3 regions of the Pseudarthrobacter sp. LT1 genome follow, and region 2 is predicted to be linked to each of the others. Evidence: riboswitches for the same ligand, from Rfam matches in the RefSeq annotation. Region 2 holds a riboswitch; each other region holds the start of a gene.
The links. Region 2 has a riboswitch for S-adenosylmethionine ahead of VIK36_RS02950 (cobalamin-independent methionine synthase II family protein). Riboswitches for the same ligand answer to the same signal wherever they lie in the genome.
Positions count from the first base shown of each region.

Region 1: another riboswitch for S-adenosylmethionine. It lies ahead of VIK36_RS19975 (DUF1737 domain-containing protein); the one in region 2 lies ahead of VIK36_RS02950 (cobalamin-independent methionine synthase II family protein).
Region 3: another riboswitch for S-adenosylmethionine. It lies ahead of VIK36_RS13825 (aminotransferase class V-fold PLP-dependent enzyme); the one in region 2 lies ahead of VIK36_RS02950 (cobalamin-independent methionine synthase II family protein).

Region 1 is NZ_CP141830.1:4,241,093-4,248,626, reverse strand. Features, by position in the region: gene VIK36_RS19995 (glutamate--cysteine ligase) at 1-358, shown strand, start outside; partial or broken gene VIK36_RS19990 (DUF222 domain-containing protein) at 428-1,845, opposite strand; gene VIK36_RS19985 (O-succinylhomoserine sulfhydrylase) at 2,092-3,300, opposite strand; gene VIK36_RS19980 (rhodanese-like domain-containing protein) at 3,301-3,711, opposite strand; gene VIK36_RS19975 (DUF1737 domain-containing protein) at 3,708-3,983, opposite strand; SAM riboswitch class IV at 3,997-4,112, opposite strand; gene opgC (OpgC domain-containing protein) at 4,282-6,750, shown strand; gene VIK36_RS19965 (hypothetical protein) at 6,883-7,137, opposite strand; gene VIK36_RS19960 (TetR/AcrR family transcriptional regulator C-terminal domain-containing protein) at 7,359-7,534, shown strand, end outside.
Region 2 is NZ_CP141830.1:598,983-606,516, reverse strand. Features, by position in the region: gene VIK36_RS02965 (YegP family protein) at 1-202, opposite strand, end outside; gene VIK36_RS02960 (adenylosuccinate synthase) at 395-1,684, opposite strand; gene VIK36_RS02955 (M14 family zinc carboxypeptidase) at 1,920-2,984, opposite strand; SAM riboswitch class I at 3,203-3,307, shown strand; gene VIK36_RS02950 (cobalamin-independent methionine synthase II family protein) at 3,321-4,529, shown strand; gene VIK36_RS02945 (uracil-DNA glycosylase) at 4,741-5,370, shown strand; gene VIK36_RS02940 (DUF3151 domain-containing protein) at 5,494-5,916, opposite strand; gene fbaA (class II fructose-bisphosphate aldolase) at 5,917-6,936, opposite strand; gene VIK36_RS02930 (TrmH family RNA methyltransferase) at 7,176-7,534, opposite strand, start outside.
Region 3 is NZ_CP141830.1:2,937,900-2,945,433, forward strand. Features, by position in the region: gene VIK36_RS13800 (sigma-70 family RNA polymerase sigma factor) at 1-230, opposite strand, end outside; gene VIK36_RS13805 (DoxX family protein) at 506-1,054, shown strand; gene aroA (3-phosphoshikimate 1-carboxyvinyltransferase) at 1,061-2,449, shown strand; gene VIK36_RS13815 (ribosome small subunit-dependent GTPase A) at 2,433-3,548, shown strand; gene hisN (histidinol-phosphatase) at 3,593-4,405, shown strand; SAM riboswitch class IV at 4,558-4,671, shown strand; gene VIK36_RS13825 (aminotransferase class V-fold PLP-dependent enzyme) at 4,708-6,126, shown strand; gene VIK36_RS13830 (class I SAM-dependent methyltransferase) at 6,212-6,970, shown strand; gene VIK36_RS13835 (metal-dependent transcriptional regulator) at 7,044-7,534, shown strand, end outside.

The sequences.
Region 1 (7,534 bases), 1.0 Mb from region 2:
CATGGCGTCCTGGCAGGCCAGCAGTGCCGGGTTGAGCGGCGAACTGCTGGACTTTGGCAACTTCCGGCCCGCGCCGGCTGCGGATGTGGTGCGTTCCCTGGTGGATTACCTGGCCCCCGTCCTTGACGAACAGGGCGAGCTCGCATTGGCCCGCCAGGGGGTGGAGGACATCATCGCCCGCGGGACAGGGTCCGCTGAACAGCGCCGCGCCCGCGACAAGGCCATGGCGGGCCAGCCGCCGGAGGATATGGGGTTCGGCGCCGTGGTACGGCAGGCCGTCCACCTGACCATGCGTGATGCCCTGGACCTTGCGGACGTTGAGGCCACGCCTGAGCTGCTGCGCGTGCGGCAGGCCTGACGGGGCAAGAGCCGCCAGGCGCGCAGACTTGTAGACGGCAGGCGTAGAGACGCCGCAGCGAAGCGGGTGCTAGGTAGTGAGGCGCTGTAGAAGGACCTGTTCCAGCGGGCTTCGTTGTGCCGGCAGGATGCCCGGGGGCCAGTGGGTTGGTTCTGAGTCCTGGTGTTCGGCGTTGTAGTGCCGTCCCGTGGGTGAGGTCCAGCCGGGTGGTTCATTCTTGTTGGCCCGGTCCGGTGTCCATCTGCTGTGGTGTTTGAGCCGGTGGTGCTTAGGGCAGAGCTGTGCCAAGTTACTGGTTCCAGTGGTGCCGCTGTGTTCCCACGCTTGCAGGTGGTCGGTGTCGTTGTCGGGGGTGCGGTTGGTGCAGCCGGGGAAGGTGCATTTGGTGTCGCGCATCCTGATCCAGCGTTTGATGGCTGCGGTGAGCCGGTAGTTTTTGCGGCCGATTTCCAGTGGTGCCCCGTCGCGGGGGTCGACGAGGACCCGGTAGAAGGAGTCCGCCCCACCGGCGACGAGTTTGCGGGCCATGGACGCCGGGATTGGTCCGAAGCCGTCCAGTACGGCGGGTTCGTCGGTCACTCCGAGGAGGGCGAACACGGGCACGGTGACCAGGACGTCGGCCCGCGGGGTAGGGACTTCGCTGAGTTCAGTGGCAGTTCCAGCCCCCAGCAGCAGGGATGCTGCGATGTCGGGGCGGAGCTGGGTGAGGGCTCTTCGTCGGGGCCTTGGAGTCCGCGGGCGGTGGCGGTGGTCCGGTTCCAGATGGTGCGCGCGGTGTCCCCGGGCATGTAGAGGGAGATCCAGGCCATGCCATCCCGGTCGGGGGTGTATTCCATCCGCCGATCCGCCACACCCTTTGCATGGCGCTTCTCGATCGATTCCGGATGGTGGCGTTCCCGCCACCCGCGGACCTTGGCCCGGAACCGTGACGGGACGAGTTCGCCGGGGGCGGCACCCCGGGCCGGGTTCGGCGCAGCCGGGTCGAAGAAGTGCGTCACCAGGGACGCCGCGCCCCCGGAGGTGAGGCCTTCGGTTTCGTCAGCAATGATGCGGGCGTGCTGCCACGACATCGCGCCCGCGGCCAAGGCGTTCATGACGGGCGGCAGGGAGCAGATCCGCCGTGACTGCTCCACCAATGCCCCTGCTGCGCCGGAGCTGATGGTCAGGACTCCGGAGATCTCCTCGACCACCGACATGTCCGCGTACGTGCGGTCCTGCACGGAGGCGTCCGGCGGGGTCACGGCTTGCTGGAACTCCACTCCCTCAGCGACGTCCCGTGCCTTCACCGCAGCGAGCTGCGCCTCCAGCCGAGCCAAAAGCTCCAGTCGTTCCAGACGGATCTCATACCGCCGCTGCAACACATCCACACCGGCACAAGCACCGGCCCCGGCAGCAAGGAAAGAGTCCTCACTGTTCAGCGAATCGAGGGCGGCAACAGAGGCATCGATTGACGCCAGCACCACCCCGACACCACCGCTGATTCCCATACCGACATCATCCAACGAGGCACTGACATCGTATTTGGCCGCCACGGATTACTTTTTGGGTGGCATGAGCCTCCTGCGGCCGGCTCGGGAACTTCAGGTGCAAGGAACCCATGCAACTGTGGGGCGACCGTGACACACTCCGGCGCGTGACGCCGTCGTACGCCTTCGAAGCTGAACTTTGATACCGCATTTCCCCCGGCCAGAGGGTCCACATACTGCTGGAAACTCAGGCAGGACCAGCCGCCGCTAGATCTGCTTCAGCGCCTGCTCCAGGTCGCGGAGGAGGTCCTCCGGGTCCTCGAGCCCCACCGAGAGCCGGACCACGCCGTCACTCAGGCCGATGGCGGCCCGCCCCTCCGGGCCCATCGCCCGGTGGGTAGTGGTGGCGGGGTGCGTGATCAGGGACTTTGCATCACCGAGGTTGTTGGAGATATCGATGATCCGCAGCCCGTCCAGCAGCGCAAACGCCGCTTCCTTGCCCGTGCGTCCGCCGGAAGGAGCGAGCTCGAAGGTAAGGACCGTGCCACCGGCACTCATCTGCTTTGCCGCCAGCCCGTACTGCGGGTGCGACTTCAGGAGCGGGTACTTCACCCAGCCCACCGCCGGCTGTTCCTCCAGCCATTCTGCCAGCCGAAGGGCGGTCGCCGAGGAGTGGTTGACGCGCAGGCCCATGGTCTCCAGGCCCTTGGTCAGAACCCAGGCGTTGAAAGCGGAAAGCGCGGGGCCGGTGTGCCGCATCAGCTGCTTCACCGGTCCGTCGATGAATTCCTTGGTGCCCAGGATGGCACCACCCATCACCCTGCCCTGCCCGTCGATGTGCTTGGTGCCGGAGTAGACGATCACGTCGGCGCCGAGGTCCCCGCAGCGCTGCAGCAGGGGAGTGGCAAAGACGTTGTCCGCCACCACGGTGGCCCCGGCCGCATGCGCCAGTTCACTGACGGCTGCGATGTCCACGATCTCCTGCATGGGGTTCGACGGGGACTCGAAGAAGACGGCGGTGGTGGGCTTGGACAGGGCTTCGCGCCACTGGTCCAGGTCCGGCCCGTCCACGAAGACCGTTTCCACGCCCCAACGGGGCAGGATCTCATTCAGGATCACAAAGCACGAACCGAACAGTGACCGGGCGGCCACCACCCGGTCACCGGCAGCCAGCAGGGCACCCAGCGCGGTGAACACGGCGGACATGCCCGACGCCGTCGCGAAGCATGCTTCGGCGCCTTCCAGCAGCCTGAGCCGTTCCTGGAAGGTGGCCACGGACGGGTTGCCGTAGCGGGAGTAGACAAAGCGCTCGTCCTCGCCGGTGAAGGCGCGTTCAGCTGCCGCGGCTGATTCGTAGACGAACCCGGAGTTCAGGAAGATGGCCTCGGATGTTTCCTGGAAGTTGGAGCGGTCCAGGCCTCCGCGGACTGCCTGGGTGTCGGGGTTCCAGCCGGGGGCGTCTGGGTTGAAGGCCACTTAGTTCTTTCCGAGGTTGGTGGGGAGGCCGCGGTTCTTCCAGCCATTGACGGTCCGCTCGCCGTAGCGGTCGGGCTCGCCTTCGAAGCCCTCCAGCACGCTGTACGCGGTGAAGCCGGCCTGGGTGGCGGCAGTTGCGGCCGCGATGGACCGCTGGCCGGAACGGCACAGGAACAGCAGTTCCGCGTGGGGATCCTCCGGCGCCTGCTCCTGCAGGTCCTTGACGAAGTCGGGGTTGGGGATACCGCCGGGAAAGGTCCACTGGATGAACAGGGGATCGTTGTCCGTGGCTTTGGTGTCCGGGATGCCGATGTGGGCCCATTCGCCCTCGGTGCGGACGTCCACCAGGATGGCGCCCTGCTCCAGCTTGGCCCAGGCTTCCTGCGGCGTCAGGTCTCCGGCGTAGCTCATGCGTGACCCTCGCCGTCGAACTCGCCCTCAAATTCGGCATCATGCTGGTCCACGGCGGTCGCCACGGCGGCATCAGCTGAGGCGATGGCGGCCGGAAGGACGATTGCCTGCGCAACGATGACGGTGGTGCCGTTGAAGGTTGCCGCCGGGCTGCCGTGCAGGACATAGCCGTCGGCGAGTGCAGCGGAGATCCGCTCACAGAATTCACGGTTGTCCGCGCCGGTAATCAGGCGGTAGGACAGTTTTTCGTCAGGGGCGGGTGCGTCGGACACGACGGATCTCCTTCTTTCACGCTTGCAGCTCGAATCGGTCGATATGCCGAGTATTCACCTGAGGCACCCCGCCGCGAAAGGGAGGGTTGCCGACCGGCAAGTCAGGGCTTTGCACCGGTACTCATTACTCCCCAAAAACGTAACACCTGCCGCGCCCCGCCGCATCGCCGCCGTCGTCATGTTCCGTAATTGAGCCGTCCGCGACACGGCACGGGTAATGCCCGCGGGCCGATAAAGTTCTTACCGGGGGGCGCCGCCCCGTATCCAGAGCAATGAGTACCGGGGGGTCCTTGTCAGCATGCGGGCACACGTATCGCACCACCACGCCGCCATCCGGCGGAACCGTCCGCGTTCCATCGCAGCCTTTTTCGCCGCGGCCATCATCGCCCTCCTGGCCCTGGTGGTCCCGGCCGGACCGGCGCACGCCGCGCCTGCTGCACCGGACAAGGGCAAGCCCTGGCTGGGGGCGGTCCTCGAGTGGGGTGAGGATACGGCTGCGGGCTTCAGTGACCGGCTGGGCGCCAGCCCTGCCGTCTTCGGCCATGACATCACCATTCCCTACCGCGAATCGGAGCGGAACGACATGGACGGCTTCCTGCAGCAGACTGCTGCCAAAGGCGCCCACGCCCTGCTCACGGTGAAGCCGTCGGTGCCCCTGGACCAGCTCGGCACGGCCGAGGCGGAAGCGTTCGCAGCACAAGTGCGCGACCTGGCGTCGGGGTTCAAAGGCCAACTGCTGGTCCGGTTCGCCCCCGATATGAATACCGGCTGGGTGGCATGGGGCCAGCAGCCGGCCACGTACCGGCAGGCCTTCCAGGCCGTGGCGGCAGCCTTCAAGAAGTACGACGGCGGCCGGGCCGCCATGGTGTGGGCGCCCTACCTGGGCAAGGACTACCCCTTTGAACGGAACCGGAATGCCCCGGAGCCGGGAAGCGAGGGGTTCTCCCTCCTGGATACGAATGGGGACGGGGCCTGGAACGGAAGCGACAGCGCCTATGCTCCCTATTACCCCGGCGATGACGCCGTGGACTGGGTGGGCCTGACCGCCTATCACGACGACACTTCCGGCGGGGCCGCCGTCAACACCACGCCGCGTCCCGGTGAACTCCAGGAGATGCTGACGGCATCCGGCAGCGAAAACTTCTACGGCACCTACGCCGAGGGACGCAAAAAGCCATTCCTCCTCCAGACCTCGGCCTTCTACAGCCCTGCGTCCGGTGGGGCACCCGAGGCGGACATCAAGACGGGCTGGTGGGACCAGGTGGTGGCCACTGCCACGTCACCCGCTTTCGCCGGGACGGCCGCCGTGGTGTGGGACGAACGGACCAGCACGCGGGATACCGGCGTGGCAAGCATCAGCTGGCTGCTCACGGGAAGCCCGGATATTGCCAAGGCCGCCCTGGACAGGCTGAAGGCATCGCCGATGGTCACCGGACCTGTCACGGATGTGGCGTCCACAGGCACCTTCGTGCGGGCCAACACGCTTTCCGGCGCCGCCCCCTGGACCGTTGGTGCCGCCATGATCATCCTCCTGGTGGCCCTGTGGCAGGTTCCCCGCCGGATCAACACCGCCACGTCCTGGAGCTACCAGGACCCTTCCACCAGGGATTCGCGGGTGGACCTGCTGCGCGGACTGGCCATTGTCTTTGTGGTGGTCAATCACCTGGGCATGGCCTCACTGTTCCAGCTGCTCACCCAGGAGGCGGTGGGCTTCGTGTCAGGCGCGGAGCTCTTCGTGCTGTTCTCCGGCCTGGTGGTCGGCATGGTGTACGGGCCCAAAGCCAAGCAGGACTTCGGCCGGGTGGTGGACCTGACATCCCGCCGTGCCGGGAAGCTGTACGTGACTGCGCTGGCCGTGCTGATCGGCGTCTTCCTTCTTTCCCTGCTCCCGTTCTTCCACACCGAGGCCCTGACCACGTTCGTGGACCAGGGGACCGGCGGGGCGGGACACGGTGGTGCCGGCCGGACCTACGACCTCTATGCCGGCATGTCATCGCTGTTCCAGTTCCCCGTGCCGCCGCAGGTGCTGCCGGCCATCGTGCTGCTGCAGTTCGGTCCCTGGCAGTTCAACGTCATGGGCCTGTACGTGGTGCTCCTGCTGGCCAGCCCGCTGATCCTTGCGGCGCTGAACCGCGGCAAGGCCGTCTGGGTCTTGCTGGCGACGCTCGCCGTGTACGCCGTGGGCGCCGTGACCCGGTTCAGGATCCTGCCCTCCCAGTTTGAGGACTCGTTCCCCCTGCTGGTCTGGCAGGTGCTTTTTGTGCTCGGGCTGGTGGTTGGCTACTACCGCCGCAGCATCGTTGCCTGGTTGTCGGCCCATACCTGGGTGGTGGCGGCCTGCACTGTGGCAGCGTTTGCGCTGGCCTTCCTGTCCTGGGGCAATCCGTATCTGGCCAACAACTACGACGTCCGCCTGGCGCTCATGCCGGACGCCTCCTACCGGACCATGTATGACGCACTCTTCGGCCGGACCTACGTGGCGCCCGGCCGCCTGTTCAACGTCCTGGTCCTGGTGGTGGCCGCCTATGCGTTCCTCAGCGCTTACTGGAAACCGGTGGAGCGGGCCCTGGGCTGGTTCCTGATTCCGCTGGGCCGCGCCACGCTCTATGTGTTCATCATGCATGTGGTGCTGATCGCCGTCGTCACAAACATCCCGGCGCTCCAGCAGCAGAGCATTTTCCTCAACACCGCTGCCTACGCCGTGGTCCTGGGCCTGTTGTGGGTGATGGTCCGCACCAGGTTCCTTTTCCGGATCATCCCCACCTAGGGATCTCCCAGGCGCGGACTCCGGTTGCCGGTGGGGGCGTCCGGACATGAAATGCTGCGGCACAAAAGTGCCGCAGCATGTCATCGTTCGCCGCTGGTTGTCCTGGGGTCCGTTTGGAAGCCCGTAAACAGCCTAGACGAGTCGCGGGTAGCTGCTGAGGATGTAGTCCGCAGCAGCAGGCCCTCTCATGCGCAGGCCGTTGTGGCGGGCCGAGACTTTGTGTTTCATGGCAGCCCAGAAACTGGACTCGGTGCCGGTGGGCTGTTCGTTAACGAAGCACCAGCTGGTGTACAGCCCGTAGAGGCGGTCGCGGTCCAGGTTGGTGTCGGAGGCGTGGTCTGCGTAGGTGGCTTCGTGGAGGAAAAGATCAAACTGCGAATTGGCCATGAGGCGTCCCTTCGCTCGGTGCCGTGGTGCCGCCGGTAGGCTCCAGCGGCGAACCTCGATGCCCTGCACAAGGTGGCAAAGGATTATGTAGTCGCTTTCCTGAGAGGTCCCGAAAAGCTGAAGAGTTCATCTTGTCTACGATGTAGACTTTACCTGTAGACCAGATATGAGGCAACCGTCCCAGTTACTTCGGGACGAGGGCCGCCAGTGAGGACTTATTGATGACTTCTGCCAACAGTTCCCAGCCAGGGCAGGCCAAAACGAGGCTGAGCAGGGACATTGTGCTGGCCAAGGCCTTGGAACTGGTTGATGCCGAAGGACTGGATGCACTGACCATGCGCCGCCTGGGGCAGGAGCTTGGCCGGGACCCGATGAGCCTGTACCGCTACGCCGAGAA
Region 2 (7,534 bases):
CGGGACGGGCCACGGTTCCGGCGGGGCACAGGTCGGTGACCAGGCCGGTCCCGGCACATTCACGCACCGCGGCGATCCCTGCCGCCACAGCGGCTTTGTCCTCGAAGGGGCCGGAGACGGCGATAACGGCCCCGTCCGGAGCCAGGAGACGGAACCGGAAAAACGAATCAGCGTCGATGAATGCTTCAAATTTTCCAGCCATGACGATCCTTCCTTGGGCACCAGGTTGTACAGACGAGTCTGGCCGCGGCACCGGAAGCCTCACAAGACCGCGCGCGTTAAGCCTGTGTAAATTCGCTTTCCGCCAGCAAGAAACAAGCGGCAGGCCACCTGCAAAAGGTGGCCTGCCGCCGTCGTAATCCCTACCCGCTCCCTAGCGGGCGGGGCCCACAAGTCAGTCGTTGATGAGGTCGTTCACCACGATGGTCTGGTCGCGGTCCGGGCCAACGCCAATGGCCGAGAACCGGGTTCCGGAGAGCTTCTCCAGGGCCAGCACATAGTTGCGGGCGTTCTCGGGAAGGTCCGCCAGCGTCCGGGCTCCCGTGATGTCCTCGGTCCAGCCATCGAAGTACTCGAAGATCGGTTTGGCGTGGTGGAACTCGGTTTGCGTCATGGGCATCTCGTCATGGCGCACGCCATCGACGTCGTAGGCCACGCACACAGGGATCTGCTCGATGCCGGTCAGGACGTCCAGCTTGGTGACGAAGTAGTCCGTGAAGCCGTTGACGCGGGAAGCGTGCCGTGCCAGGACGGCGTCGTACCAGCCGCAGCGGCGCGGGCGACCGGTGTTGACGCCGAATTCGCCGCCGGTCTTCTGCAGGTACATGCCCATCTCATCGAAAAGCTCCGTGGGGAACGGGCCGGCACCAACGCGGGTGGTGTAGGCCTTGATGATGCCGATGGAGCGCGAAATCCGGGTGGGGCCGATGCCGGAACCCACCGAGGCGCCGCCGGCGGTCGGGTTGGAGGACGTCACGAACGGGTAGGTGCCGTGGTCCACGTCCAGGAACGTCGCCTGGCCGCCCTCCATCAGGACTACCTTGCCCTCGTCCAGCGCGGTGTTCAGGACCAGGGTGCTGTCGATGACCAGCGGGCGGAGCCGCTCGGCGAAGGACAGGAAGTACTCCACGATCTCGTCCACCACAACGCTGCGGCGGTTGTAGACCTTGACCAGGAGTTCGTTCTTCTGGCGCAGCGAGCCTTCCACCTTCTGGCGGAGGATGGATTCGTCGAAGACGTCCTGGACGCGGATGCCCAGCCGTGCCACCTTGTCCATGTAGGCGGGGCCAATGCCGCGGCCGGTGGTGCCGATGGCGCGGCTGCCGAGGAAGCGTTCGGTCACCTTGTCCAGCACCTGGTGGTACGGGGCCACCAGGTGGGCGTTGGCGGAGACTCGCAGTTTTGAGGTGTCGGCGCCGCGCGCCTGGAGTCCGTCGATTTCCTGGAAGAGGGCCTCAAGGTTCACCACGCAGCCGTTGCCGATGATGGGAACAGCGTTGGGGCTGAGAATGCCGGCCGGCAGCAGCTTGAGTTCGTACTTTTCACCGCCTACGACGACGGTGTGCCCGGCGTTGTTGCCGCCGTTGGGCTTGACGACGTAGTCAACACGGCCGCCCAGCAGGTCGGTAGCCTTGCCTTTTCCTTCGTCGCCCCACTGGGCTCCTACGATCACAATTGCTGGCATGGGATCCTCCCCCATTCGTTCGGACTGCCCGGGCCGGCCACCAGGTGGCGGGCCCATGCAGCGCCGTTCATGAGAATGCCCCGAACATACCGGCCTTCGCACAGCCGCAGCACGGCGCAGCGAAGCAAGAGTTCCGGGGCTCTTACCACCCAAGTTTAGCCGATAGGGCACTTTGTCCACTGTTTGTGGCCCGCCGCGGCCCTTTCTGCCAAAAGGCCGCGGCGGGCGGTGCCGTCTATTCGTCCTCAGCCTCCCCGGCGGGCCGGGACGTCTGTTCGGCGAGCGTGTTCCAGAAGGAGGTGTCGGCGTCGGCAATGGACCCGTCCGCGATGGCCGCGGCCGTGGAGGTCAGCGTGGTGACGGTCTGCTTGATCAGGTAGCCGTTGCTGCGCTGCCCAAGTGCATAGCCGTCCAGGTAGTGGTCCGACATGCCGCGCATCTCGAAGAGCAGGGTGGCGATGCCGTACTCCACGGAGATGCCGTTGCGGCTGATGGTTTCGGCACTGCCGCCCTGGTACTTGCCCAGGTGTCCCCAGCCGGTGGAGTCGACGTTGTTGAAGACCACCGCGCCGAGCTGCTTGGATTTTTCGACGACGGCGGGGTCGGCGTTGGGGGTGGTGGGGTACAGGATGGAGCCGGATACCAGCTTGCCGTCACGCTCCGCCCGGGTGCCCTGGTGGTGCAGGTCGATCATGTAGTCGATCCGGTATTTGCGCATGACGTTGTTGTGCAGCGCCTGGGTCTCCGGCTGGATCTTGGCCACATGGTCGCGGTTCAGGTCCACGCCCTCGGCGTTGTAGCGGGTGAGGTGGCGGTCCCCCTTGGCAAGGTAATTGTCCAGGGAGAAGTTCACGTCGCCCATGGCGCCGTCCGCATTGAGCATAGGCACCACCAGGATGTTCACACCTTTGAGGATGTCCGCGGATTTGCCGGTCCCCAGGTGCTTGATGAACTCCATGGCGCCCTCGGTGGTGAGCTGCTCGTTGCCATGCTGCTGGGTCAGGTACAGGATGGTGGGCTTGGCCGGGTCCGAAATGTACTTGACCAGGTGGATGTCGCGCCCCTTGACCGTCTGCCCGATGACCTCCAGCTCCATTGCCGGCTGGCGGGCGTCCTGGTCCTTCAGGAACGAAACCATCTGTTCGTACGTGGCGAGCTTGGACGTGGTGATCTGGCCGTTGCCGTCGTAGTTGGGGCCTTCGCCTACCGCGTGCGCCAGCGGGGCGGGTCCTGCGACGACGGCCAGCGCCAGGGCGCCGGAGACGGCAAGGGTCCCGAAATTTGCCAGGGATTTCTTCACAGTGCGTTACCTCTTTCGAGTGCATCGGGGTGCGCCGGCCAGCTCCATCGCGGGCGGCGGTATGTGACCTCAGCCAACCAAGCTTAACGAAACCTGTCAATAACCTGAACAAAAGCTGTAAGCATGCTGTTTTCGGCAGGGAAGCCTCAGACGCGACCGCCGCGACATAAAGCGGAGCAGACTTGCCCCGGGGCAGGCATCTGGATTTATGTGAGAGTGAACCATCCGGAGCGGCCGAGAGACCTGGCTCGATGACGCCGCAGCAACCACGGCCCCGCAGGCTTCCTGCCGGCCGAAGGTGCTACTGCCAGGACCGATGGAAAGGAAGATTCCAGCATGTCCCTGAACACCGACCACATCCGCGTCACCCACGCAGGATCCTTGCCCCGCACCCCGGAACTCATCGCGGCCAATGCCGCCAAGGAAACCGACGGCGTCACCCCTGAGTTCCTGGAACTCCTGGAGGCCTCCGTGGTGGAGGTGGTCCAGCGCCAGAAGGACCTCGGCATCGACATCCCCAACGACGGCGAATACGGGCACACGATGTCCAGTTCCGTGGACTACGGTGCCTGGTGGAACTACTCCTTCGCACGGCTGGGCGGCCTGGAGCCGACGAATGTGGACCGCTGGGCCGATGCGCAGGTGCACCGCTCTTCCCCCGGCAACATCGTCCTGACTTCCTTCCCGGACCGGCGGGACCGGCAGGCGTTCAACGAGGCCTACAACGATCCCTCTTCGGGCATCCTGTCCCACCGCAAGAGCGTCACGCAGCCCAAGATCGCCGGACCCCTGACCTACACGGGCCAGGACCTGGTGGCGTCGGACATCAGGAACCTGAAGACCGGCCTCGCCGCCGCCGGGTTGTCGGACGGCTTCGTAGCGTCCCTCTCCCCCGGCTCCTGCGCCCGCGTGGCCAACGAGTACTACACGTCGGATGAGGAACTCGTCTACGCGTGCGCGGATGCCATGCGGGAGGAATACAAGGCGATCATCGATGCCGGCCTCACCGTGCAGCTCGATGATCCGTCCCTGGCCGAGAGCTGGGACCAGATCAATCCCGAGCCATCCCTGGAGGACTACCTGAAGTTCATCCAGCTGCGCGTCGAGGCCACCAACTGGGCCCTCCGCGACCTGCCCCAGGAACAGATCCGGCTGCACGTCTGCTGGGGTTCCTGGCACGGCCCGCACACCACGGACATCCCGTTCGCCGACATCGTCGGCTCGGTGCTGCAGGTCAACGCCGGCGCATACTCCTTCGAAGCGGCCAACGTCCGGCACGAACACGAATGGCGGGTATGGGAGGACACCAAGCTCCCCGAGGGCAAGGTGATCATCCCGGGCGTCGTCTCGCACGCCACCAACGTGGTGGAACACCCGGACCTGGTGGCAGACCGCATTGTCCGCTTTGCCGACGTCGTGGGCCGCGAGAATGTCATCGCCTCCACCGACTGCGGCCTGGGCGGCCGGGTCCACCCGCAGATCGCCTTCGCCAAGCTGGAGGCCCTCGGCGAGGGCGCCCGCCGGGCCACCAGCCGCCTCTGGTAGCTGCGGGAGGCGAAGCAAAAACCCGCCGGTTCCGTGCCCTGGCTGAATCAGGTGCACGGGACCGGCGTTTCGTTTCCCGGGGCTTGCTAAACTGGGTAAGGCCGACCAGGAATCGGCCCACCCCAATCAACCGCCGCTGATGTGTCGCGCCCCCGCGTGCCCATTTCCGTGGCGGCAGCAACGCCAATCCCCGCAGGAGAACCAGCACTTCATGACAGCCCTGGCACCCGAAACATTCCACGAACAGCTCATGAGCCGCCGCTACGACCCCAGCGTTGCTGCCGTTAACGAGCTGTGTGATTCCCTTCGGGAGACCAAGCCCGGAACCGTGGTCCCCTACGTGGATCCCATGCACGACGTGGAGGAATGCCGCATCATCAGCCTGTTCTCCAACATTGGCGAGGCGGACCCGTCCGGGTTCATCACGGCCGGGGACCAGGATGCCGCGACCCGCATGCTTGGCCTGCAGTGGAAGCTGGGCCTGCGCCCCGAGTTCGTGATGCCGTGGAACGTCCACCCGTGGCACGTCCCCGGTGAGGCCAACGGCAAGTTCACTCCCGACCAGATCCAGGCAGGCCTGAAGCCGCTGCTGAAGTTCCTGGCACTGGTGCCCCGCGCCTCGGTCATCGTGGCGCACGGCACCGAGGCCAACCGCCTGGCCAACCTGCTGCTGAAGACCGAAGTGCCCCTGCTGTGGCGCCGCGGCCTGAAGACCTACAAGGTCCGGTCACTGAGCGGCCGCGCCTTCGCCGGTTCCCCGGCGCGCCAGGAGGAGTACCTCGAGGACATGCGCGCGGCCTACGCCGACGCCATGGCACGCACCGGAATCGCCAAGCCTTAAACGACCGACGGCGGGTGGTCACCTTTCCAGGAAAGGTAACCACCCGCCGTCGTCGTATCCAGGGGCCTCCGCCGCCGAGGGTTCCCTGGCTCAGCGAAGCGAAGCCAGGGAGGCGGTAGGGACTTACTTGCCCTCGATGGCTGCCTTCGCCGTGGGGTCCGAGTCGTTGAGGAACTTTTCGATCCGCTCCGGCTCGTCAGCCTCGCCGATGGCAGACGAAGCCCTGCCCAGGGAGTAGAGGGCCCGCAGGAATCCGCGGTTGGGCTCGTGCTCCCACGGGATGGGCCCGACGCCGCGCCAGCCATTGCGGCGCAGCGAGTCCAGGCCGCGGTGGTAGCCCACCCGGGAGTAGGCGTAGGAGTCGATGACCCGGCCCTCCGCCCACGCCTCTTCGGCGAGCACGGCCCACAGCAGGGAGGACGTGGGGTGCTTGGCCACCAGGTCCAATGCCTCGTGGCCGGCCTCCAGCTGCCCGTACACCTCGGTTTCGGCAGGCAGGAGCGTGGGCTCCGGCCCCATCAGGTTCCGGCGGAACTCGTCCGACATCTAGAAGGTCTTTCCGGCCGAACCGAGCTGCTTGGTGGCTTCCACCACGCGGGCTGCCAGGCCGGCTTCGGCGGAGGCGCCCCAGACACGGGGGTCGTAGGTCTTCTTGTTGCCCACTTCGCCGTCGACCTTCAGGACGCCGTCGTAGTTCTTGAACATGTGGTCAGCCACCGGACGCGTGTAGGCGTACTGGGTGTCGGTGTCGATGTTCATCTTGATCACGCCGTAGGAGACGGCGTCGGCGATTTCCTGGTCGGAGGAGCCGGAGCCGCCGTGGAACACCAGGTCGAACGGGTTGTCCTTGCCGATCTTCGCACCGACCTGGGCCTGGATGTCCTTGAGGATCTCCGGGCGCAGCTTGACGCCGCCGGGCTTGTAGACGCCGTGCACGTTGCCGAAGGTCAGCGCGGTGATGTAGCGGCCGTTCTCACCGGAGCCGAGGGCGTCGATGGTGGCCAGGGCGTCCTCGACCGTGGTGTACAGCTTGTCGTTGATGGCGTTCTCCACGCCGTCTTCCTCGCCGCCGACGGTGCCGATCTCCACCTCGAGGATCATCTTGGCGGCAGCGGTGCGGGCCAGCAGGTCGCGGGCAATCTTCAGGTTCTCCTGCAGGGTCTCTGCCGAGCCATCCCACATGTGGGAGTTGAACAGCGGATTGCGGCCGGCCTTGACCTCAGCCTCGGAGGCCGCCAGCAGCGGCAGGACAAAACCGTCCAGCTTGTCCTTGGGGCAGTGGTCCGTGTGCAGGGCGATGTTCACGCCGTAGTTCTTGGCCACTTCGCGGGCAAAAGCCGCAAAGCCCAGGGAACCGGCAACCATGTCCTTGGTGGAGGCGCCGGACCAGTAGGCGGCACCGCCGGTGGAAACCTGCACGATGCCGTCGGACTCTGCCTCCGCGAAGCCGCGCAGTGCCGCGTTCAGCGTCTGCGAGGACGTGACGTTCACGGCGGGGAAGGCGAATCCGCCCGCCTTTGCGCGGTCGATCATCTCGGCGTAGATCTCTGGGGTTGCAATGGGCATGCTGGCTCCTCTGCTGAGTTTCGTCTGTGGGTGGATGACCCTCAAATAGACCGCTTACGGCTTGGCACCATCCTAGCCATTCCCGGGCCCGGAGTGCTCTGGGTTACGCCCCACCCGCACCCTAGCCTCGCAAGCTCGGCCAGGGAACCCCGCGGGCGTGGGCCCGCCACCCGCACCCTAGCCTCGCAAGCTCGGCCAGGGAACCCCGCGGGCGTGGGCCCGCCACCCGCAGGTCTGGGCTACACGTGCTGGTTGAAGACGTGCCGGCGGATCCAGGCGTGCATGGCAATAGCCGCGGCGGAGGCGGCGTTGATGGACCGGGTGGAGCCGAACTGCTCGATGGACAGGGTGGCGGCGGCGGCCTGGTGGACTTCCGGGGTCAGGCCCGGGCCCTCCTGCCCGAACACCAGCACGCAGTCGCGCGGCAGTTCATACGTCTCCAGGGGCACCGAGTCCGGGAAGATGTCGATCCCGATGATCGCCAGCCCCTCCCCCTGCGCCCACTGGACGAAGTCCTCCACGGTGGGATGGTGGCGGACGTGCTGGTAGCGGTCGGTGACCATGGCGCCGCGCCGGTTCCACCGCCGTCGACCGATGA
Region 3 (7,534 bases), 2.3 Mb from region 2:
GCGGAGTACAGCTGGTCGACATACTGCATGGCGTCCCGCTCAAAGCGAAGCCGGCGTTGCTCCACGCTCTCGGTGGCAACGTCCACGGTGCTGTCCTCAGCGTCCGCTTCAACGGCCAGTGGACCGGCATCTGCCTGTCCGGCAGGCAGGGGCGCTGCGCCTGCCCTGCCGTTCGCTTCGCCGGGAGAAGCCTCATACATGGCCGCGACGGCCGGATCCAGGGTGCTCATTGCCTTCAAGTCTACTGTCAGGCGCCCCGCAAGGGGCATGCCGTACTCCGGCGGCTCGGCGGCCAGTTTGTCCACTGCCACCGGTCCTGCCTGTCTGGCCCCGTCCAACACCTTCCGCAAGGCCCAACTCCGCTCTGTATCGGGTGAATGATCGCCGGGCCCGTCCCGCGGACCCGACAGCCATAACCGTCTTCCACGGGCAAATATTCCCCAAAAGTGCAAGACTAGGACCGACTCCGCCGCTCGCCGCGGCTCGTCCATCCAGGAGGAAATCCATGTCCTTTGTCCGCACGCTCGCCAGGCCCATGCTCGCTTCCAGTTTCGTTCTTGCCGGACTGGATAAGCTCAAGAACTCCGACGACACTGCACAGCAGCTCTCCCCCCTGCTGCGCAAGGCTGCGGCCTCGCTGCCCTTCCAGACGAGCGAGAAGACCCTGGCCCGCGTCATCGGCGGAACCCAGGTGGGAGCCGGCGTCCTGTTCGGCCTTGGCAAATTCTCCCGGCTCTCCGCCGGCCTGCTCACCGTGGTCTCCCTCCTGAACACCTTCGTTGAGTGGCGCAGCGCGGACATCAGCAGCAAGGAAGGGCGCGAAGGCCGCAGGAACCAGCTGCTCAAGAACCTCTCCCTCAGTGGCGGCGCCCTGCTCGCATCCGTGGATACTGCAGGCAAGCCCGGCCTCGCCTGGCGCGCCGAACACCTGGCCGCCGACGCGCGCCGCAACGCTTCGCACCTGGCCGCCGACGCCCGCAGGACCACCACCAAGAAGCTGAACAAGGCGGACAAGGCCGTACGCCGCGCCGTCGAGCACGCCGCGGGAGCCTAAGCACGAATGACCGCAGCAGCTGCCACCCGGGACGCATCCGGAACACCCGTCCAGCACTGGGCCGCACCTTTCGCAGCCCGGCCCGTCAATGCCACCGTAACCGTCCCCGGCTCGAAGTCCCTGACCAACAGGTACCTGGTCCTCGCGGCCCTCGCGGACGGACCGTCCCGGCTCCGGGCCCCCCTGCACTCCAGGGACTCCGCGCTCATGATCGAGGCGCTCAGGCAGCTCGGCGCCACCATCACCGAAGTGCCCGGGGACGGCTCCTTTGGACCTGACCTGGAGGTTGTTCCGCTCCCGGCGGCAGCCGCGCCGTCCGCCACCAGGATCGACTGTGGGCTTGCCGGCACCGTCATGCGGTTCGTCCCGCCGCTCGCGGCGCTCCGTAACGGAGCCAGCGTGTTCGACGGCGATCCGCATGCCCGGAAGCGTCCCATGGGGACCATCATCGAAGCCCTCAAAGCCCTGGGCGTGGCCGTTTCCGCCGAAGACGGCAGCGCCCCGTCGTCGCTCCCGTTCGTGGTGCAGGGCACCGGCGCCGTCCGCGGCGGCCACCTGGTGATCGATGCCAGCGCCTCCTCCCAGTTCGTTTCCGCGCTCCTGCTGGTGGGCGCCAGGTTCGACGAAGGCCTGCACCTGGAACACGTGGGGAAGCCCGTCCCCAGCCTTGACCACATCAACATGACGGTGGCTGTCCTGCGGGGCGCAGGCGTGTCCGTGGACGACTCCGTCCCCAACCACTGGGTGGTGGCGCCGGGCCCGATCCGGGCCTTCGACCAGCGGATCGAACAGGACCTCTCCAATGCCGGGCCGTTCCTGGCAGCGGCCTTGGCCACGCGGGGCACGGTCCGGATCCCGAACTGGCCCACGGAAACCCAGCAGGTGGGCGACCTGTGGCGCAATATCCTGGCAAGCATGGGTGCCACCGTCACCCTGGAAGACGGCCTCCTCACCGTCACCGGCGGCCCGGAGATCAAGGGCGGCGACTTCGCGGACACCAGCGAACTGGCCCCCACGGTGGCGGCGCTCTGTGCCCTGGCCACCGGCCCATCCCGGCTTACCGGGATCGCACACCTCCGCGGCCACGAAACAGACCGGCTTGCCGCCCTGGTGGCGGAAATCAACCGGCTCGGCGGTGACGCCGAGGAGACCGACGACGGACTGGTGATCCGCCCCGCACGGCTGCACGCCGGCGTCGTCCACAGCTATGCCGACCACCGCATGGCCACCGCGGGGGCAATCCTGGGACTAGCCGTGGACGGCGTCCAGGTGGAGGACATCGCCACCACAGCCAAGACCATGCCCGACTTCCCGCAGCTCTGGGCAAGCATGCTGGCCCAGGATGCGGCCGGGGCGCCGGGGCCGGAAGGGCGCGGCAGTGGCGCGGAGCACTGATTCCTGGGACGAATCAGACGTCCGGATCCGCCCCAGCAAGAAAGGTTCCCGGCCCCGGACCAAGGACCGGCCCAGCCATGACGATGCCGTGACCGGTCGGATCATCACGGTGGACCGCGGACGGTACACGGCAGTGGTGGGCGAAGACTCGGACAACGAGCGCGTTGTCATCGCAGCGCGCGCCCGCGAACTGCGCCGCTCGCCCGTGGTGGCCGGCGACTTCGTCTCGCTCGTGGGGGACGTGTCCGGGGCCCCGGACACGCTTGCCCGACTGGTAAAGATCCAGGACCGCCATACCCTCCTGCGCCGCAGCGCCGACGACACCGACCCCGTTGAGCGGGCCGTCGTGGCCAACGCCGACCAACTGGTGATTGTGGTGGCGGCCGCCAACCCGGAGCCGCGAACCGGGTTCATCGATCGCGCCCTGGTGGCTGCCTACGACGCCGGAATCGAGCCGATCCTGCTGGTCACCAAGGCCGACGTCAAGGATCCTGCGGAGTTGCTGTCCAACTACACCCATCTGGACTTCCCAGTGATCATCAGCCGGACTGCGGATGCTCGAGCCTCGGGGATCGACGCAAGGTCCGACGACGGCCTCTCGGCAAGGCTGGACAGCGCTGCGGTCGCCGCCCTGCGCGACCACCTCGACGGCAAGGTCACCGTAATGCTGGGGCACTCCGGCGTGGGCAAGTCCACCATGGTGAACGCGCTGACCGGTGCCGAGCGGGCCACAGGTGGAGTAAACGCGGTCACCGGGCGCGGCCGCCACACGTCGTCGTCAGCCCTGGCCCTGCGCCTGGCAGACGCGCCGGCCGGCAGCTGGATCATTGATACCCCCGGCATCCGTTCCTTCGGACTGGCACACGTGGACCCGGACCGGATCCTGCGCTCTTTTCCCGACCTCTCCCCCGGCATCGAAAACTGTGAACGCGGCTGCAAGCACACTGTAAACGCGGTGAACTGCGGCCTGGACGACTGGGTGGCAGGCGGGCACGCAGGTCCCACCGGCCCGGCACGCCTGGCATCGCTCCGGCGGCTGCTCGGCGCTGACCCCCGCATGGAAGCACAGGAAACCAAAGAGCTCGGCAGCGTCAACTGACGCGTTCTCCCGGCAGAAACGTCCGCAGACGGTAGTTTGTAACCATGATCCAACCCGCTTCGAGCTACAACGATGACCTGCGCCTGGCCCATGTCCTGGCCGACTCCGTGGATGACCAGACCATGGGCCGCTTCAAGGCCCTGGACCTCCACGTTGAGACCAAGCCGGACCTGACGCCCGTCACCGACGCCGACAAGGCAGCCGAGGAGGCCATCCGCGGCCAGCTCTCCCGCTCGCGGCCACGCGATGCCGTCCTGGGCGAGGAATTCGGCAGCACCGGGCACGGTTCACGGCGCTGGATCATCGATCCCATTGACGGGACGAAAAACTTTGTCCGGGGCGTCCCGGTCTGGGCCACGCTGATCGCCCTGGTGGACGAAGGCGAGCCCGTGGTGGGCGTGGTCAGCGCCCCGGCCCTCGGCAAGCGCTGGTGGGCGGCAAAGGGCATGGGCGCGTACATGGGCCGGTCCCTGGCAGCTGCTACCCGGCTGCGGGTCTCGAACGTGTCCAGCCTCTCCGACGCCTCCCTCTCCTACTCCAGCCTGACCGGCTGGAAGGAACGCGGAAACCTCGACGAATTCCTTGGGCTGACCGAGGACGTCTGGCGGACCCGGGCCTACGGTGATTTCTGGTCGTACTGCATGGTGGCAGAGGGCTCCGTGGACATCGCCTGCGAACCGGAGCTCAACCTCTACGACATGGCTGCGCTGGTGCCGATCGTCGTTGAGGCGGGCGGCCGGTTCACCTCCCTCGAAGGCGAGGACGGACCGTTCGGCGGGAACGCGCTGGCCACCAACTCGATCCTGCACTCAGAGGTGCTGCACCGCCTCAACCCGTATTTGGACGACCTGCTGTAACTGCCACGATTTGCCCCCTTAAACGAACATTGCGACGCAGGACACCTCCAGACGGGGGTGTCCGGCGTCGTTTATTCGATATTGCGTAATAAAGCCCTTAACAATTGCCGCGGCTTCAATCCTGGCCGCCCCATGTCCTACGCTTTTATGCAGGTCACGAGTGCCAGCGCAAAACCCCGGTTTGCTGGCCGGCAACCCTCCATTCGCGGCGGGGTGCCCCGGGTGACGACCAGGCCGGTCCGGAGTGGATGCGGCAAGCGCGGATTCCCTATGCCGGAGTCCTGTATTCAAGTGAGGTCTCTGTGACAACTGCCACCGTCTCCCCCCAACCCGCCATTGCCGAAGGCCGCATTGCCGGCGATCGCCACGCCGTTGCCGGCCGTCCCCTTGCTGCCGTCACGGGCGCCGAAATCCAGGCACCGCTGATTTCCGGCGGCCACATCCGGTACGCGAACCTTGACTACGGCGCATCCGCTCCGGCGCTCTCCGTGGTCTCCGCCTACCTGAACGAGATCCTGCCCTACTACGCGAGCGTCCACCGGGGGGCCGGCTACGCGTCCCAGATCAGCACGTCCGTTTACGAGAACGCACGCAGCATTGTCCGGGACTTCGTGGGCGGCCGGCCGGACGATTCGGTCATCTTCACCCGCAACACCACCGATTCGCTGAACCTCCTGGCCGGCTGCCTGCCTGCCACCAACGGCCGGCATGACGGCGAAGTCCTCTACCTGGACATCGAACACCATGCCAACCTCCTGCCGTGGCAGGGGGTTCCGCACCGCAGCATCGTTGCCGCCGACACGGTGGCGGGCACCCTGGACGCCGTCCGGACCGAACTGGAGCAGGGCGGAGTCAGCCTGCTGGCGGTCACCGGCGCCTCCAACGTCACCGGCGAGATTCTTCCCATCCGGGCCCTGGCCGCGCTGGCCCACCAGCACGGTGCCCGGATCGTGGTGGACGCGGCCCAGCTCGCTCCGCACCGCCGGGTGGACATCAGCGCGGACGGCGTCGACTACCTCGCCTTTTCCGGCCACAAGCTGTACGCGCCGTTCGGCGCGGGTGTCCTGGTGGGACGTCCCGACTGGCTGGACACCGGCGTCCCGCACCTCGCCGGCGGCGGGGCGGTCAAGGAAGCACGGCTCGACGGCGTCAGCTGGGCCACCGGGCCGGCCCGCCATGAGGGGGGCTCGCCGAACGTCCTCGGCGCCGCCACCCTGGCCCGCGCCACCCAGGTCATCGCCGAACTCGACCAGGACCGGTGGCATGCCCACGAGTCAGCGATCAGGTCTTTCCTGGTGGAGGGCCTGCAGGACATCGACGGCGTCACCGTCCACCAGATCTTCAAGGACACCAACCCGGAAACGGACACCATCGGCGTGGTCAACTTCTCGGTCGAGGGCTACGACGCAGGGCTGGTGGCCGCCTACCTTTCCGCAGAGCACGGGGTGGGCCTGCGCGACGGACGCTTCTGCGCCCACCCCCTGCTGAAGCGCCTGGGCCTGCCGTCCGGTTCCCTCCGGGCAAGTTTCGGCGTGGGTTCGCGGCTGGAGGACGCCGAACGCCTCCTCACCGGCATCCGGACACTGCGCAGCAACGGACTGGGATGGGACTACGTGGTGGACGCGGGCCGCTGGGTGCCCGCCAACGATTTCCGCACCTACCCGCACTGGGCGCCCAACACTCCCGGGACGGCCGGCGCAGCCCCCTGCCTCGACGACTGAGCGGCGGGGCGGCGACTGCCTGCTGATGCCGGGCATGCGGTAAATTCGAAGGACATCCGCAGGCAGCACCAGAAGGAGGCCACGCGTGGTTCGGGGTGGCCCCAGGCTTGATCACGGCCGGCGCACGGAGCTCGGGCAGAGCTTCCAGGACGGCGGCCGCCACTACCAGCGCGTCCGGCCCGGCTACCCTGCGGAATCTGCACGGTGGCTGGTACCGGCCGGAGCCCATGACGCCCTGGACGTGGGCGCGGGTACGGGAAAGTTCACCGCGTTGCTGCTGGCCATGGGGCTGAACGTCACCGCCGTCGACCCCTCTGCGGACATGCTCGCCCAGCTGAAGGCCCACTGCCCCGCCGCCACGGCTGCGCCGGGGACTGCCGAGGCGACAGGCCTTCCCGACGCTGCCTTCGACGTCGTCACTGTTGCCCAGGCGTGGCACTGGTGCGACCCCCTCGCGGCAAGCACCGAGCTGGCGCGCGTCCTGCGCCCGCACGGAACGCTCGGCCTGGTCTGGAACCAGCTGGACACCTCCATCCCCTGGGTGCACCGGCTTTCCCGGATCATGCACGCCGGCGATGTGTACCGGCCCGGCCACAAGCCCGTCGTCGGGCCCGAATTCCACGGGCTCGAAGGGCACGTCACCCACTGGCAGGACAGGGTGACCACCGGTGACTTGATGGAACTCACCAAGTCGCGCAGCTACTATCTGCGTGCCGGCGAGGCGACGCGGGCAAAAGTTCTGGCCAACCTGGACTGGTACCTGCACGAGCACCTGGCCCATGCCCCCGGCCAGGAACTTGACCTTCCCTACCTCACCCTGGCCTGGCGCGCCACCAAGTCATGACGCACGCGGTTTGCGGCGGGGTGGCCGAAGCAGCGCACGCTGCCGCACCGGCCAAACCGGTAGGCTTGGGCATGTGAAGACCAGCGCGCCCTCCTCCTCAATCGAGGACTACGTCAAGGTCATCTACTCATTCACCGAATGGCAGGACAAGCCCATCACGTCCTCCCAGCTGGCACAGCGGCTGGGAGTGGCAAATTCCTCGGTCTCGGAAATGGTCCGGAAGCTGAAGGACCAGGGCCTGGTGGACCACAAGCCCTACAGCGCCGTCACGTTGACCGAGGCCGGCCTGCGGCTGGCACTGTCAATGGTCCGGCGCCACCGGCTCATCGAGACCTACCTCGTCCAGCGGCTCGGCTACAGCTGGGACGAGGTCCACGATGAAGCTGAACAGCTGGAGCATGCCGTGTCGGATACGTTCATCGAACGCGTCGCCGCGAAGCTCGGAGACCCTAAGCGGGACCCGCACGGCGACCCCATCCCCACCGCGGACGGCGAGGTCCTGATGCCGCGCGCCCACCTGCTCGCCGCGCTGGACCAGGGACACAGCGGCAAGATCACCAGGAT